DNA from 3 places in the Solibacillus kalamii genome. Region 3 is predicted to be linked to each of the others. Evidence: predicted binding sites of a transcription regulator. Region 3 holds the regulator's gene; each other region holds the start of a gene.
The links. Region 3 encodes LexA, which represses DNA repair genes until DNA is damaged. Its sites were predicted from a motif close to CGAACATATGTTCG; they were not measured.
Positions count from the first base shown of each region.

Region 1: a site for LexA is predicted at 1,562-1,575, ahead of addB (helicase-exonuclease AddAB subunit AddB). Genes of this name have one in related genera too.
Region 2: a site for LexA is predicted at 1,001-1,014, ahead of CBM15_RS10245 (carbohydrate kinase). Genes of this name have one in related genera too.

Region 1 is NZ_NHNT01000001.1:488,586-490,867, forward strand. Features, by position in the region: gene addB (helicase-exonuclease AddAB subunit AddB) at 1-1,519, opposite strand, end outside; gene CBM15_RS02380 (TVP38/TMEM64 family protein) at 1,646-2,269, opposite strand.
Region 2 is NZ_NHNT01000006.1:37,809-40,090, forward strand. Features, by position in the region: gene CBM15_RS10245 (carbohydrate kinase) at 1-984, opposite strand, end outside; gene motB (flagellar motor protein MotB) at 1,157-1,912, opposite strand; gene motA (flagellar motor stator protein MotA) at 1,896-2,282, opposite strand, start outside.
Region 3 is NZ_NHNT01000002.1:311,326-313,607, forward strand. Features, by position in the region: gene CBM15_RS05165 (5' nucleotidase, NT5C type) at 1-33, shown strand, start outside; gene CBM15_RS05170 (gamma-glutamyl-gamma-aminobutyrate hydrolase family protein) at 149-844, shown strand; gene lexA (transcriptional repressor LexA) at 927-1,550, opposite strand; gene yneA (cell division suppressor protein YneA) at 1,711-2,058, shown strand; gene CBM15_RS05185 (YneB family resolvase-like protein) at 2,045-2,282, shown strand, end outside.

The DNA of each region.
Region 1 (2,282 bases), on a different contig from region 3:
GTGCAACTACAATTTCACGGCCTGTCTTTTTGCCTTTCAACCGGTTCTGCAATGCCAGTACCGGTTCACGGATTAAGTCTCGTACCGATTTCAAAAGCTGTTCATGCTCCAGCTCGTCTTCTGTCTGAACCGCATTTACTTTTTCCAGTGATTTAAAGCGACGGTAATGCCATACTTCCTCTTTCATCCAACGGTCATGAACAATCCCTTTTGCAATGACGAAGTTTTCCAATATATCCGCTCTGTCTCTCATCGCGACTAAGTTGGCTCCATAAGGGAAGAACAGATCTGTTTTTATACTTCTGAAAATCGGTTCGTATTTCCAGTTTGTTGTAATAATTTCCAGTACAGATCGACTAAATTCGATAAGAGGATGATAAAGCATCGCCCGCTTCTCATTTGAGAAAAACGGAATTTCATACTGTGTAAAGGTCGTTCCGATAATCGCATCATATACATCTGCCTGTCGGTACATAATCCCGATATCTTTATAACGCAGTCCCTTTTCCAGAACAAGCTGTTTAATTTCCTGGGCAATACCTTGCACTTCTGCGCGCGGATTTACGCCTTCCAATATTTTCGTGTGTCCCGTTGATTCGACTGGTCTATCGGTAATTTTGTCGAAGCAATGTTCAATCTGCAGCAAGTCCCGATTAGTCGCACGGTAATTTACTTCTAAATGAACACGCGGCTCCTCTTCAATATCAATTCCTCGTTCGAATCGTAACTTTTGCAGCTCATTCTTTATTTTGTCATACGTCATCGCAGCTCTGTAAAATACCGAGCCTTCCAGTAGATCCATTTGCGGGTCTTCCATTGGGAGGACAATTGTGACACTCTTCGCATAAATAAGCAGCTCTTTTAAAATGGCGAATTCCTGTCCATTAAACGAAACAAACCCGTCCAGATAAATATCGGTATTGCGCAAGCTTTCCATTTTCGGAATACGTTCAATTAGCAGCGGGAAATAGCCATCGCCATCAATGTAATCTGTCCCGATCCGTTCATGCAGCTGCTTTAAAATAATATTCAGGTCATGTAATTTATGAAGCAGTACTTCACTTGCACCGTTTAATCTTAATGACTCGATCAATGGCTCGATAGTTTCCACATCAATATGATATTGGCTGAATTCCTTTAAAACCTGCTCGACTTCTTTCGTAAAACCGGATTTACCTGCCGCGCGTTTAAATAATAGGAACTCCTCCTGATGTTCTTCCAAAATACGTCGTAACAGCATGCGGTACCCTGTGCCGTCAATACGTTCGTGGGCGATACCTCCTTCATTTTGCAGCACAAACCAGGCCAGCCGTTTGAATGTCATAACCTGTGCACGCATCATTCCTTCAATGTCATAGTTCGTCGTCAGCTCATATTCCGTTGTAAACGACATTTGGTCAGGAACTAATATAAAAATTGGATGTCCAAATATATTTGTTTTTAAATCATTGACTATTTCACGGTGTATCAAAGTCGTTTTCCCCGTGCCTGCCCGTCCTGTTATAACTCGTAACGTCACAATTCCCACCTCATTTCTATTTCTTTCTTCTATTATAATATAAGAATGCATGTTCGTGCATTAATTGCCATCATACAAAAAAGCCCTGTCTTTTCACAATTTGTTAAAAGACAAGACTGAAGCTTTTTATTTATGTTTTCGTAATTTTCCAATCTCACGCAAATCTCTTTCCACACGCTTATTTAAAATGTGTTCGATCAATTTTCCGATTCCCCAAATAATTAAAATTATCACAGCTGAAATAATAAGTTTTACAGGAGAGGTTAAAATATCACGTAGATCACTGCCTAAATAGCTAATCAAGAAGATCAAGATCGGTTTTGAAATAAGGAGTGTCAAAAAATAATATTTCTTTTTTATATTGGATAAACCGGCGACCGTATTGACAACGACAACAGGTGTAAATGGCAGGCACAGCAGCACAAACAATGGTGTAAATCCTCTAATATCCACCCAGTTAATCAGTTTTTTCACTTGTTTCTGCTCTTTAATCCGACGGAAAAGACGATACTTCCCAAACATGCGAATCATGAGAAAGAACATGTAGGAGCCTGCGACTGTTCCAAGCCATGACAGTAAAAAACCCCAAAATAACCCGTAAGCTGCAGCATTGGCAATGATGATTACAAACAGCGGCAATACAGGGATAAATGATTCCAGGAACGTTAATAAAATCCCGAAGAACGGACCTAACAGTTTATATTTTTCTACAATTGTTTCAATATTATCGATTGTCATCCATTCTAACATAACTGCTCACCCC
Region 2 (2,282 bases), on a different contig from region 3:
TTCTTCAAGCTCTTCATCGTTTAATAAACCATGTAAAAATGCACTAACAAAAGCATCTCCGGCACCTGTAACATCTACTATATTTCTAGTTGCAATGGCTTTGTAGTGTACTATATTACCTTCGTTCCCCACCATTACTCCATGTTCGCCAAGAGTGAGCACAACATGCTCCGCTCCTTTTTGCAACAACATGTTAACAGCCTTTTCATATTGGCTATATGTTTCCAGCTTCACATTTAAATAGCTTTCCGCTTCATCTCGATTGCAAATAAAGTAACGGATACCGTGCAGATCCTGCGACATATTCTTCATCTTAGGTGAAGAAACAGGGATAACCGCCAATGCGATATTACGCTCTATTGCGAAATTCCTAATATATTCTACTGTTTCTAATGGGCTGTTTAAGTCAATGACAATACAGCTGGCATTTTGTAGTATCGCCTCGTGCTTTTTTAAAATACTCGGCAACAACTGATCATAAATCGCCATATTTGCCATCGATATTACCAGTTCACCCATATTATCAAGTACTGCTGTATAAGAACCTGTATTATAATCGTTTAATTTCTCTACTAAATCCACATTCATCATACTCTTACAATTTTGTTCAATAAATGCACTATCATGATCTTCACCCATTACAGTAATTAAAGAAACACGGTTGCCTAACCGCCCTAAGTTTTCAGCGATATTGCGGGCAACACCGCCTACCGATTCTGTAACAGAAGCAGGATTGGAAGTCCCTAATTGGACATTTTGCTCAATAGTGAATTTACGATCGATATTGGCACCACCAATTGCAATGATTTGATTTTTCTCTGGCAAAACATAGGCACGTCCTAAAATTTCCCCTCGTTTTATAAGCGAAGAGATTATATTAGCAAGCGCTGGCCTGGACATTCCCAGTTGTTCTGCCATTTCCTGTTGTGATAAGTAGGGATTCTTCTTTATTAATTGGAAAATCAATTTTTCCTTTTCATTCAACTTTATCACCTCTAATCAAACATTTGTTTATTATTATAAACTTTTGTTTGCGTAATGTCAAATTAATATTAAATTTTTCGTCTTGCGTAGTATGGAAGTACTTTTTTCTTTTATGAGCTGTGACATAACAAAAAAGCTGTTTGGAAAGTTTCCCTTCCAAACAGCTTTCTTGCTATTCTACTATTACATCGCCATTTTCTGCTATACGTGGCTGTACGAGCACTTCAACACGGCGGTTTTTGGCTCTGCCTTCTTGAGTATCATTCGTAGCTATCGGCTGGAATTCTCCGAAACCTTTTACACTGAAGTATTTGGAATCAAGTTGTTCATTTCCCGAAACAATTTCTTTCATGAAGTTTACTGCACGCATTACAGACAGATCCCAGTTGGAATCAAATTCCGGTGTCTTAATCGGTACATTATCTGTATGACCAGTAATGACAATATTACGCGGTGGATCAAACATTAATAATTGAGCAAGCTCGTCAGCAATTGTTGCATATTCCGCTTTCACATCTGCTCGTCCCATATCGAATAAAATACTGTCCCGGATTGTAATTAATAATCCCTCTTCTGTCATTTTCGTTTCAAACTGGTCTTCCAGCTCATTAATCGCAATAAACTCGTCCACACGGTTTTGCGTTTCATGTAGGCGTTGCTGATCTTCCATATATTTAGAGATACCTGTTGGTGTAGAGTTATCCGGTGTTTGTATGATAGATGAGTTGTCCATTACACCTGTGCCACCGGTAAAAATATTATTAAATACTGCAGACATTTGCTCCAATTTTTTCTCATCCACTGAGCTTGATGCAAAAAGTACAATAAATAATGCTAGTAATAACGTTAATATATCTGCATAAGGTACTAACCAGGACTCGTCAATATGTTCCTCATGCTTTTTATGTCTTTTACGCTTCTTTGCCAAGGCCACCCGCCCCGCTTTCGGTAATTTGCTTACGTTCTTCCATTGTTAAATATGAAGCCAGCTTTTGCTCGATTACACGAGGTGCTTCACCTTCAAGTACGGATAAAATCCCTTCAATCATCATTAGCTTTTGCTTAACTTCTACAGCGGATTTACGTTTTAACTTGTTGGCAAATGGATGCCATAATACGTACCCAGTGAAGATACCTAATAATGTCGCAACAAAGGCCGCTGAAATGGCGTGTCCTAATTTATCAATATCAGACATATCTTTTAATGCAGCAATAAGGCCTACTACAGCACCTAATACCCCAAGTGTCGGTGCATAAGTACCTGCTTGTGAAAAAATGCCTGCTCCACTTGCATGGCG
Region 3 (2,282 bases):
CAGTATTTTATAAAACAACTGGAAATTGTATAAAAGGTAAAGGGTTGCAATCAGGCAATCCTTTTATATTTTTGTAGTCACTTGGCTTAACGAAATAGTATAATTTAAATAGTTGGAATTATCTATAAATTGTAAGGGGATAGAATGAATGAAACCGATTATTGGATTAACGATGTATGATTTTGACAAGAAATTGGATATAAACAACGCATATTTGACGTCGATAGAACTTGCGGGGGGTATACCAATTTGTATACCGAATGCTACGGAAGAAAACGTAGAAGCAGTATTAAATTTAGTTGATGGCCTCGTATTAATTGGTGGAGCGGATATCGATCCATTATTGTTTAATGAGGAACCGCACCGTCATATCGGTAGTGTTGTTAGAAAGCGTGATGACAGCGATCTTTTATTAATGAATGCAGCCTTTAAAAGACAAATGCCTGTTCTAGGTATTTGCCGTGGACAACAAATTATGAATGTTGCATTCGGGGGTACGATAATTCAGGATATACCATCACAGGTGGATAATACAATCTTACATAAACAACCTTCAAAGCGTGGAGAATTGGCACATACCGTTGAAGTGAAGACACCGAAATTTAAAGAGATTTTTACAGAAGAATCATTCCGTGTTAACACATTTCACCATCAATCTGTAGGGAAGTTAGGGGAAGGACTTCTTGTTTCGGCAGTTGCGAAAGACGGCATTATTGAAGGAATTGAACACGAATCCCATCCGTATTGTGTGGCGGTACAATGGCACCCGGAAGAATTGGCGCCAAACGGGGATGTTTATGCACAGCGCTTATTTAAAAGTTTTATAGAAGCATGCCATAAGTAATAAAAAGGCTCAGTCGTTTACGGCTGAGTTTTTTTATTTCATTAAAAAGCTTGCCGATTCTATTAGAATGGCAAGCTTCTGATTAATGAATATTTCGATAGAGGCCGACTACTTTACCTAAAATAGAAACTTGATTGACAATGATCGGCTCCATTGAACTGTTCTCAGGCTGTAGGCGGAAATGAGTTTTTTCTTTGTAAAAGCGCTTGACTGTCGCTTCATCATCTTCCGTCATTGCTACAACAATCTCTCCATTGTTCGCGGTAGACGTTTTTTTGACGATTACATAATCCCCGTTTAAAATACCGGCTTCAATCATGGATTCACCCATAATTTCAAGCATAAATAGTTCTTCTTCCGGTGAGCCGTAAGCATCCGGCAACGGGAAATATTCCTGAATATCCTCGATTGCGGAAATAGGCAGACCAGCTGTAACTTTACCGATTAACGGAACATGGATGACACCTTGTTTGGCGATGTTCATCTCTTCCTGGTCCAATATTTCAATGGCACGCGGCTTAGTAGGGTCACGGCGGATAAGCCCTTTACTTTCTAAACGAGCTAAATGCCCGTGGACAGTTGAACTGGAAGCCAAACCTACCGCTTCTCCAATTTCGCGTACTGATGGCGGATAGCCTTTAGAACGAACTTCCTCTTTTATAAAAGTTAGAATAGCCTGCTGCCGCTTTGAAATTTTTTGTGTCAACTAACTCACCTCTTTATCATGCTATTTTTCTTAAAGTAAGTATAGCAGTATGCGAACATGAATGCAAACATAAGTTCGAAAAAACGGTTGACAAAAACATATGTTCGTATTATTATGAGAACAAATATTCCGAACATATATTCGAAAGAGGGTTTTACAAATGAAAAAAACTAAACTAAATGGCTTTACATCAATGTTTCTACTATTCTCTGTACTTATGATTGCTTTATTCATGATGCAGGACGATAAAATAGAATTATACGAACACGTAAGCATAGAGCATGGCGATACTTTATGGTCGTTGGCAGAACAATACCGTGGTAAAATGGCTAAGCATGATTGGATCGATGAAGTGAAAAAGGAAAACGGATTGCTGGATGAAAAAGTTGTTTTAGGACAAGTACTGGTTGTACCTGTAGAAAAAGATTCACAATACATTGCTCAGCTGAATGATTCCACTGATATGCAATCGATTAAAGTAGTGAGAGGGAACAATGATAAAAACTAAAGCAGTAATTTATTGCCGTGTCAGTACGGATAAAAATACACAAGAAACATCACTAGTACGTCAGCAAGAGGAGCTGACAAAGTATGCGAAAACATTCGGCTATAAAGATGTGGAGATCTTTATGGATCAGCATAGCGGATATGATGTGGACAGAGATGGACTGCTCGATATGCTTGACTATATGAAAGAGTACGGCATCGAAGCGTTGTTTGTACAGGACGAAA